2 regions of the Furfurilactobacillus sp. W61-4 genome follow, and region 1 is predicted to be linked to the other one. Evidence: predicted binding sites of a transcription regulator. Region 1 holds the regulator's gene; the other holds the start of a gene.
What was found. Region 1 encodes LexA, which represses DNA repair genes until DNA is damaged. Its sites were predicted from a motif close to CNAACANNTGTTNG; they were not measured.
Positions count from the first base shown of each region.

Region 1 (5,000 bases):
GGCCACAATCGCAGCAGCGAATAACGCCCAGAACGTTTGAAAAGACATCGTATCATTGGTCAGTCGCGATAAGATTGACCCGGCTGGCACTTGATCAAAATAGCGCATGCCTAAGCGATGCAACTTTCGAAAGAGCTGAACACGCACATTTTCTAACATGCGTTCCCCACCCATGGCATATAAAAATTCTTGGCCAAATTGAAAAATTGCTTTGATCAGCGTCCCTAAAAAATAAAAACCCGCAAAGAATAAAACGACACGTAATGCTGCGTTATTGACACGCAAATATTGGTTCATGTAGGTCTGCATTAGTTTCGGTAATAAAATGTTAATCAAACTGACCGCAAAGGCAAAAATGATGGCCCAGATAAAATCCCATTTATAAGGAGCCGCATACGGTAATAGCCGTTTGATGACCGTGCGCTGTTCTTTCAAAGACATGCTTCTAGACCACGCAGACCGATGATTTTGAGCCATTAATCGTTACCTCCTCCAATTGAATCAGCCAATTGTTGTTGATCATACATTCGTTTATACCACCCGTCATCGGCCATTAATGTGGTGTGATTTCCGCGTTCAATAATTTTCCCATCATCGACGACGATAATTTCATCCGCGTTAATTACCGAACTCAAGCGGTGCGCAGCAATGATTGTCGTTTTATCAGCCCGTTTCTCACCTAGACGCATTAAGATTTGTGCCTCTGTTTTAGCATCCACCGCCGACAATGCATCGTCCAAAATTAGCAACTCCGGGTTAATCACTAACGCCCGCGCGATGGCTAATCGCTGTTTTTGCCCACCAGATAGTGAAACACCTTCTTCACCGACCTGCGTTTGATAACCATCGGGCATGCCGATAACATCTTCATCAAACGCAGCAGTGTAGGCGGCGGCCCTGACCTCGTCGTCACTAATATCCGGATTAGCAAACGCGATATTTTCCCGAATCGACGTGGAGAACAGAAAATTATCTTGTGGCACATAGCCTAAGGCATGAATGTATGCATCCAATGTATAATTGCGAATATCGTGCCCACCAAAGTCAATATGGCCGTCATAATGATCAAATTGGCGCAAGAGAAGTTTTAATATCGATGTTTTCCAGGCACCCACTCGACCAACGATTCCTAGCGTGTGACCAGCCGACAATCGAAATCCAATATTTTGCAGACGCAAAGCCTCATCATTAGGATAACTAAACGCCTTAATCTGAACCTCCAGATCACCGTGAGCTGGCTGCGAAATACCGTGAGGGTTCTCGACGATTTCTGAACGTTCATGTAACAGGAAATTAACCCGATCGTAAGAGGCGTTGCCGCGCTCCATTGTGTTAAATAGTTGTCCAATCGCAAACATTGGCCATACCAGCATGCCTACATAAGCAATAAAAGTCACTAGTTGACCAACCGTGATCACTTGCGTCGTCACATAGCGACCGCCAAGAATAATTGTTGCGACATATGACAGACCAATAATCACGGTGATTAACGGATCGAATAGTGCATCTAACAAGTTAGTTCGCCGATTGATGGCAATCGTCTTAGTAACTTGTTGCTCAAAGTCAGCTTCATCTTCATGCTCCTGACCAAGCGTCTTGATCACTTTAATGCCTTCAATACTCTCCTGCGCTTTGTTGTTCAAATTCGAGAAGGCAGCCTGTGATTCGCCAAAAGCTAGATGAATCTTTGTTCCTAAGTAACGGGCGACCAATGCAATTAGCGGTAACGGCAAAACTGCAATGATCGTTAACCGCCAGTTGACTAGCGCCATCATGGCAATCAGCGTCGTCCCTCCGGTAATGATCGAATCGGCAAATTGTAAAATCCCCCCACCGGCAACCCGTTGGATAGCGGACAAATCATTGGTTGCATGCGCCATTAGATCACCGGTTCGGTATCGCTGATAAAAAGCAGTATCCATCACCATAAAGTGAGCATATAAGCGTTCCCGCAAGGTTTTTTCTAACTTGGCGGCGCCACCCCAAATCGATATTCGCCACAAATATCTCGCTGCATATGCTGCTATTGCAATAACTGTCATTAAGAGAAGATCACGGATGAGTCGTCCACTCGTCAAATGCTGCCGATTCATTAAATCAACTAAATCCCCGATAATTCGTGGCGGGATAATCCCTAGCACAGCCGTCATCAATAGACCGAACACACCCCAAAAATAGAGGCGTCGTTCTTGCTTAAAATACCACGCTAATTTTCTAAAAATTGACAAAGTGATCCCTACTTTCTTAACGACCAAGGTGAAATCAGTCTGGGCTAGGCGCAGACAGCGGGCTTGTGTAACTAGACAAAAAAACGGACAGAAATTAATCCGCCCGTTTAATCAATTACATTAACATTAGCTCTTACGTGATTGTGCCTGCATTGTTGCTAGCATCTGCTTCAGCTTCTTTTCAGAAGGCTTTTGCCCCATTTGTAGCATCATGCTGCGTAACATGTCTTCAGTAATCGGAGGATTGTTCTTCAGGTAGTTTTGCATATAACGGCGTGCAAAGAAAAAGCCGCCAATTACACCGGCGATCGCGGCAATAATCACGATCAAAATCCATAACCCAGTCGACATCAAGATACCCCCCTTTACAATAATGATTTACATCAAACTATATTACACAAGTAAGGACCGCTTGAAAACCCTTTACCTATAAAAAGATCCTAAATTAATCATCACGCAGTCCTTTATCTCGCTGAACTTTTTTAACCTTTTCTGGGGTCACCTCATTACCGTCATCGTCAAACACCTGTAACATTTCAACCTGTGACTTAAACGCTTTTCTGAAGTTGGCAAGAAATTCTTGCCGCAATTTCTTTTGTTCGGCTTTTTCAGCTTCAGATAATCCGTCACTTTTCTCTTTGTGAGCCAATTCATTTATCCGTGCGCGCAGTTTTTCTGCATCCATTGCTGGTCTCCTTTACTGGCGGATCGGAACATCCACCATCAATATTTAAATTTTATTATACGCTTGGTTTCCGCATTTCCCAAAAGATTCATCGCTGACCGAACATTTGTTTGACCCAACGTTTTTCATGTGCTAAATTTGATGTATCAGCAAGTGTTGAGAAGGTCAAACTTCCTACCCACCTTGGGTTTAATCAGCAACATCATGCTAGAACTTAATGTTCGTAAAAAATCCAATGAGGTATCAGAAATGTCAAAGAATGCAGAAAGTAAACAGATGGCGGTCCTTCGTTTCATCTACGACCGGGTCAGCGAGAAAGGTTATCCGCCGACTGTCCGTGAGATTGGCGAGGCTGTTGACCTATCCTCAACTTCGACGGTGCATGGTCATATTGACCGCTTACAAAAAAAAGGTCTGCTCGTCAAAGACCCAACTAAACCCAGAGCCATTGAACTAACCGATGACGGTTTAAGCGCATTAGGTGTCTCAACAACGCCTAATGAAATCCCCTTACTCGGTGTGGTCGCCGCTGGTGAACCAATTTTAGCAGTTCAAGAAGCGACGGACTTCTTCCCGATCCCGCCAGAATTATCTGACTACGATGGCGACCTTTTCATGTTAACGATTCGTGGAGATAGTATGATCAACATGGGCATTTTGACTGGCGATCGCGTGATCGTTCGTCGCCAGCAAAATGCGGATAATGGTGATATTGTCATTGCCATGACGGACGAAAACGAAGCCACTTGTAAACGTTTCTTCAAGGAATCGGATCATTACCGCTTGCAACCCGAAAATGACGAAATGGCGCCAATTATTCTAAACAATGTGACCATTTTAGGTAAAGTTGTTGGTTTATACCGAGATGCCATTTACTAGTCCGCTCCATTTATAAACAGAGCTAAACAAAAAATCCTTCCATTTAGTGGAGGGATTTTTGTTTACTCATCATTAAAAACATCGCTTAGTTATTGGATATCACCGGTGTAGGTCGTGTGTGGCAGATCATTAAAATCCAGGGTCTTAATGGTCAGCGCATCGGTGACGTAAGTTGTTGCACCTTGAATCAACATCAAATTGACTAATCCCGACTTTTCATGTAACAACACAACGGGCTTCCCTTGAGCCACTGCATAGCCGATTTCAAATGCTGTCCCACTATCAACCGAATCATCAATAAAATCTGCCACCGCGACAATCGCATCTGCAGCATTTAAGTGGTCTAAATCATGTTGATACGCCGTTGTTTGCCATGCCTCACTGCCAAATGTTAAATCTGGAAATTGTGATAAGCGTGGACTAAAGACGTCCCCAACGGTTTTATTATCCGCAAGCGCTTGTTCAACCCGCTTAACCCGATCGATTTGTGCTTCATCAAAAAATGGACTAGCTAAATAAATTGAATTCAATGTGTTGCCTCCTCAAATTAGTATCGCCATTATATCAAAAGACGAACATCTGTGTAAACTAAAACTCAATTGTTTTTAGTTTACCCTCATTTAAAAATAATTTGCACTGGTTAAACTAATTATCGTTCTAATTCAAGAACATTATGATTAACAACCGCTTCTTTTAAAAAACAATGATTTGGTTACCTAACCAGACACACTAATCCTAATTGTAAAAAGTTCACTTTTTACTTAAGAGTTAACATGGTAAAATAGCTTCAGCAAAAGTTACGGAAAGAGGATTTGGCATGATCTATTTAACAGTTTTTGGCGGCATTGCCCTAATTTTGGCGATTTTTTATTTACTCAATTCTATCCAGAGTTATCACACTTGGCGATTTGCCACTCTTTTAGTGGTTATTTTTGCCCTTGCCACCGGCTATGGTGCAATTCATTTACCGGCTCAACATCGCCAGGCACAACAACAGGCCAAGAAAGCAGCCGTTTCCCAGAAAAAAAACAGTTCGCAAACAAAGGCCGCTCAGCAATCCTCATTAACTAAGGCCGCCTCAACATTTAACCCTACTGGAACCGTCATTAACGGCGAAACGGAATCACAAAAGAGTGCGGCCCGTGCTAACGCTGAACAGCAGATGACCAAGCAACTTGGCACGGCTTTCGCCAATTTTGGGAAAGTAA
Region 1 covers NZ_BAAJNZ010000001.1:184,906-189,905, reverse strand. The annotation lists gene AC27FN_RS00985 (ABC transporter ATP-binding protein) at 1-477, opposite strand, end outside; gene AC27FN_RS00980 (ABC transporter ATP-binding protein) at 477-2,228, opposite strand; gene AC27FN_RS00975 (YneF family protein) at 2,355-2,579, opposite strand; gene AC27FN_RS00970 (DUF896 domain-containing protein) at 2,674-2,913, opposite strand; gene lexA (transcriptional repressor LexA) at 3,163-3,792, shown strand; gene AC27FN_RS00960 (nucleoside 2-deoxyribosyltransferase) at 3,882-4,322, opposite strand; gene AC27FN_RS00955 (hypothetical protein) at 4,610-5,000, shown strand, end outside.

Region 2 (5,000 bases), on a different contig from region 1:
AGAACCGTAGAGCACTAAATCACGCTGCTTTTTAGGCAAATCCGCAAAAGGCGTTTCCATGTCAATCTGATTTTGTTCAGCAAACTGAGCCAGCATACTGGGATAATACATGGAACTAATTGGATTCCACGGTTCAATCGCCCCTTCTGCCAATGTCTTTGTTTTATCTGGGACAACTAAGTCCTCATCAACCTCAAGTTTCACCCCTAGCCCTTCACAATCAGGGCATGCGCCAACTGGAGCGTTAAATGAAAACAACCGTGGCTCTAATTCACCAACCGTGAAACCACAGACAGGACAAGAATAGTGTTCAGAAAATTGCAGCGGTTGACCATCAATGATGTCGGCCGTCGCATAGCCATCGCTTAGTCGCAAGGCCGCTTCGAATGAATCAAATAACCGACTGCGACTGTCACTATCAGGATGAACAATCACCCGATCGATCACAATATTGATATTGTGATACTTATTTTTATCTAACTCTGGTACCTCGTCAACGTCATAGGTTTCACCATCTACTTGAACACGAACAAAACCCTCACGTTTAATTTTTTCAAAGATTTTAGCGTGTTGCCCCTTTTTACGTCGTACCACCGGCGACAAAATTTGAAGCCGGGTTCGTTCAGGCAACGCCAACACTTGATCAACCATCTGTTCAACCGATTGACTAGTAATAATCGTCCCATCATTTGGACATACTGGTGTCCCAACTCGAGCCCATAACAAACGTAAATAATCGTTGATTTCGGTGACTGTACCAACCGTTGAGCGAGGGTTCTTACTCGTTGTTTTTTGGTCAATCGAAATTGCCGGACTCAATCCATCGATCGAATCAACATCAGGCTTGTCCATTTGACCTAAAAATTGCCGCGCATATGCAGATAAACTTTCAACGTACCGTCGTTGACCTTCCGCATATAACGTATCAAACGCTAATGAGCTCTTTCCCGATCCAGATAACCCGGTGATTACCACTAATTTGTCACGAGGAATAGTCACGTCAATATTTTTTAAGTTATGAGCTCGCGCTCCGTGAATCACAATTTTGTCATTTGCCATGTATTCGTGTCCTGCCTCGTTAAAAATTCGCTGTTGCTTACCACTATTGTTTAGCTTTCAGTTCCATGATGGTATCACGCAATGTCGCTGCTTCTTCAAAATCAAGCTTCTTAGCGGCTTCTTGCATCTGTTTATTTAACCCTGCCAACATTGCATTTTGATCAGCCTTACTCATGTTGTCAAAATCGTCTTCACTGAGTGAACTTTCCTTTTGCCCATCTCCACTTGGCGTAACAACTGTAATGTTATCACGGATGGCTTTCACAATCGTCGTTGGCGTGATGTGGTGTTCTTCGTTATAACGCTCTTGAATCGTTCGCCGCCGTTTGGTCTCGTCAATAGCCGCTTGCATCGATCCGGTAATCGAATCAGCATACATAATGACGCTACCATGAGCATTCCGGGCCGCCCGGCCAATTGTTTGGATCAACGACCGTTCATTGCGAAGAAAGCCTTCCTTGTCCGCGTCTAAGATTGCAACCAGCGAGACTTCAGGCACATCAATCCCTTCTCGCAACAAGTTGATCCCAACGAGCACATCAAATTTACCTAATCGCAAATCGCGAATAATCTGTGTCCGTTCAAGGGTTTTTACATCACTGTGAAGGTATCGTACCCGAATGCCGAGGTCTTTTAGATAATCGGTCAAATCTTCGGCCATTTTCTTGGTCATCGTGGTCACAAACGTCCGCTCATGTTGTTCGATCCGTTTGTTAATTTCGCCGACTAAATCGTCAATTTGACCCATAATCGGCCGAACTTCAATCGTTGGATCCAGCAACCCAGTTGGTCGAATAATTTGTTGAACAACTGTATCTGTTTGTTCATGTTCATAATCCCCTGGGGTGGCAGACATGTAGACAACTTGATTCACGTGTTGTTCAAATTCATCAATTTTAAGGGGTCGGTTATCCAAGGCGCTAGGCAGACGAAAACCATAATCGACTAACATTTGTTTCCGCGAGCGATCACCTTTATACATACCGCGCACTTGGGGCATGGTTACATGACTTTCATCAACGACTAATAAAAAGTCTTTCGGGAAGAAATCCAATAACGTAAAGGGCGGTTCGCCTGGTTGACGGCCATCCATATGCCGCGAATAGTTTTCGATCCCGCTGGTGTACCCCATTTCACGCATCATTTCCATATCATAGGTGGTCCGTTGTTCGAGACGCTGTGCCTCCAATAATTTGCCCTGGTCTTTAAGAACCTTTAACCGATCATCCAGTTCATGACCAATCGTCTCAATTGCATGATCCATAATGGCATCATTGGTCATGAAGTGAGTTGCGGGAAAAATCGTGACGTGATCCCGATCGCCCACTACTTCACCGGTCAAAGCGTCAACTTCGCGCATCCGATCAATTTCATCGCCGAAGAATTCAATCCGCAAAGCCCGTTGATCTTCTGACGCTGGGAATACTTCGACCACATCTCCATGCACCCGAAACCGACCACGTTGAAAGTCAATATCGTTACGTTCAAACTGAATATCCACCAATTTGCGCATAAAATCGTTACGTTCAATGGTCTGACCCACACGTAATGAAATGACATGATCCTTATACTGATGAGGGTCCCCTAAACCAAAGATCGAGGACACCGAGGCGACGACGATCGTATCGTTTCTTTCTAAGAGTGAACTAGTTGCCGCATTTCGTAATTTGTCGATTTCATCATTAATCGATGAATCCTTTTCAATGTACGTATCAGAGGACGGCACATAAGCTTCAGGCTGATAATAGTCATAATAGGAAACAAAATATTCCACTGCGTTGTTGGGGAAAAACTCCTTGAATTCGCCATAGAGTTGACCAGCCAACGTCTTATTATGCGACAAAACCAAGGTTGGCTTGTTCACATTAGCAATCACGTTGCTAATCGTAAATGTTTTCCCAGTTCCCGTCGCACCCAGTAAAATCTGAGCCTTTTTCCCTGATTCAATCCCGTCAGTCAATTGTTCAATCGCTTGTGGCTGATCACCTGTCGGCTGATATTTTGAAACAAGATCAAACTTTCGATCGGCTTGTCGTTCAATCATGGCTGTTCATCCCCCTTGCGTGAGTGGTTGTATTTCTTCTGCTTAATTGATAATTCACAATTAAGTTGTTCATGTTAACATAGCGAAACTATTCTAGCATACCGAACATACTTTCGCACGTGATCCGGATCTCAAATCAACGAAATTTTCATTCCATTGCTAAAAATAGCTTTGCGCCAGTCTTTCAACGACGCAAAGCTATTTTTAAATGATCGGCTTAATCGGCAACAAACGCATTAATTGCATCGACAAACTGTTGCAGCTTCTGATTAGCCGCTGATAATGTGGCGCCATTCGTACCAATATAGAACTTAATTTTAGGTTCCGTACCAGAAGGGCGAACAGCAATCCACGTGCCATCAACTAACCAATATTTCAAAACCTCAGCTTTGGGTAACGTCAACGCTTCAGTATGACCATCGGCATAGGTCTTGATTCCACTAGCAATATCGTCCGTCTCAGCAATGTCAATCCCCGCAAAGTGCTTAGGCGCTTGCGTGCGGAATTTATTGATAATTGCTTCGATCTTTTGTGGACCAGTAACGCCTTCAAAGGTTTGCTGCAACGTCTGCTCACGGAAATAACCATATTCGGCATAGAGCGCCTCTAAACCATCATAGAGGGTCTGTCCTTGTTGACGATAATAGGCAGCAATTTCAGCGAGTAACGTTAAGGCCTGAATGGCATCCTTGTCGCGAACGAATGGCTTAATTAAGTAACCATAGCTCTCTTCGAAGCCAAACATAAACGTGTGATCACCGGTATCTTCAAAGTGTTGAATTTGTTCGGCAATAAATTTAAAACCAGTCAATACGTTGATCGTATCGATGTTATAGCTAGCCGCGATTTTCGTGGCAAATTCAGTTGAAACGATCGATTTTACCGCCACTCCGTTAGCTGGTAGCGTATCAGCCTGTTGATTGGCCGCCAAAATGTAATGCAACATTAATGCAGCGATTTGATTACCGGTTAATAGTTGATAGTCGCCATTCGGTTGACGAACGGCGGTCCCCAACCGGTCAGCATCAGGATCGGTCGCAATTAGAATATCAGCCTGATGTTCCTTACCTAATTTGATGGCCTCATCAAAGGCTTCAGGAAATTCAGGATTAGGAAAATCAACTGTCGGAAAATCGCCATCTGGCTCTGCTTGACTTGGGACCGTGATAAAGTTTTGGAAACCAGCATTACGCAAAGCACGTTCCCCAGGCATTCGGCCAGTTCCATGGAGCGGCGTAAAGACAAACATCATATCTTTACCCTCTTCACGGGCCAAGTCGTGATTAATCGTGACCGTGGCAACATTATCCAAATAGGCCTGATCAACATCTTCACCAATCACTGTTTCTAAGCCAGCCGCGACTAGGTCGGTCTCATCAGCGGTCGCAATTTCAAATAAATCGGTCACCTGACGAATGTACCGGGTAATTAAGTCCGAATCCTTAGGTGGCATTTGCGCGCCATCTTCGCCGTAAATCTTGTAACCATTAAATTGCTTGGGATTGTGGCTAGCCGTAATCATAATGCCGGCAAACGTATGTAGATGTCGAACCGTAAAAGATAATTCGGGTGTCGGGCGCAAGCCTTCAAAGATGTAGGTTTTAATGCCATGCTGGCCTAAAACGCGTGCCGCTTCATGAGCAAATTCTGTGGAGTGATGCCGAGAATCGAAACTAATCGCCACCCCGCGCTTCTTGACCTCTTCACCCAAGGTATCCATGTAAGTGGCTAACCCTTCTGTTGCTTGCCGTACCGTGTAGATGTTCATCCGATTAATACCAGGTCCCATCACGCCACGCATGCCGGCCGTACCAAAACTCATTGGTTGGTAAAAGGCGTCTTCTAATTCCTCATCGTTGCCTGCTAAAGCAGTTAATTCTGTTTTTAAATGAGCTTC
Region 2 covers NZ_BAAJNZ010000004.1:237,792-242,791, forward strand. The annotation lists gene uvrA (excinuclease ABC subunit UvrA) at 1-1,059, opposite strand, end outside; gene uvrB (excinuclease ABC subunit UvrB) at 1,103-3,103, opposite strand; gene AC27FN_RS06855 (phospho-sugar mutase) at 3,321-5,000, opposite strand, start outside.
Region 2: a site for LexA is predicted at 3,206-3,219, ahead of uvrB (excinuclease ABC subunit UvrB). Genes of this name have one in related genera too.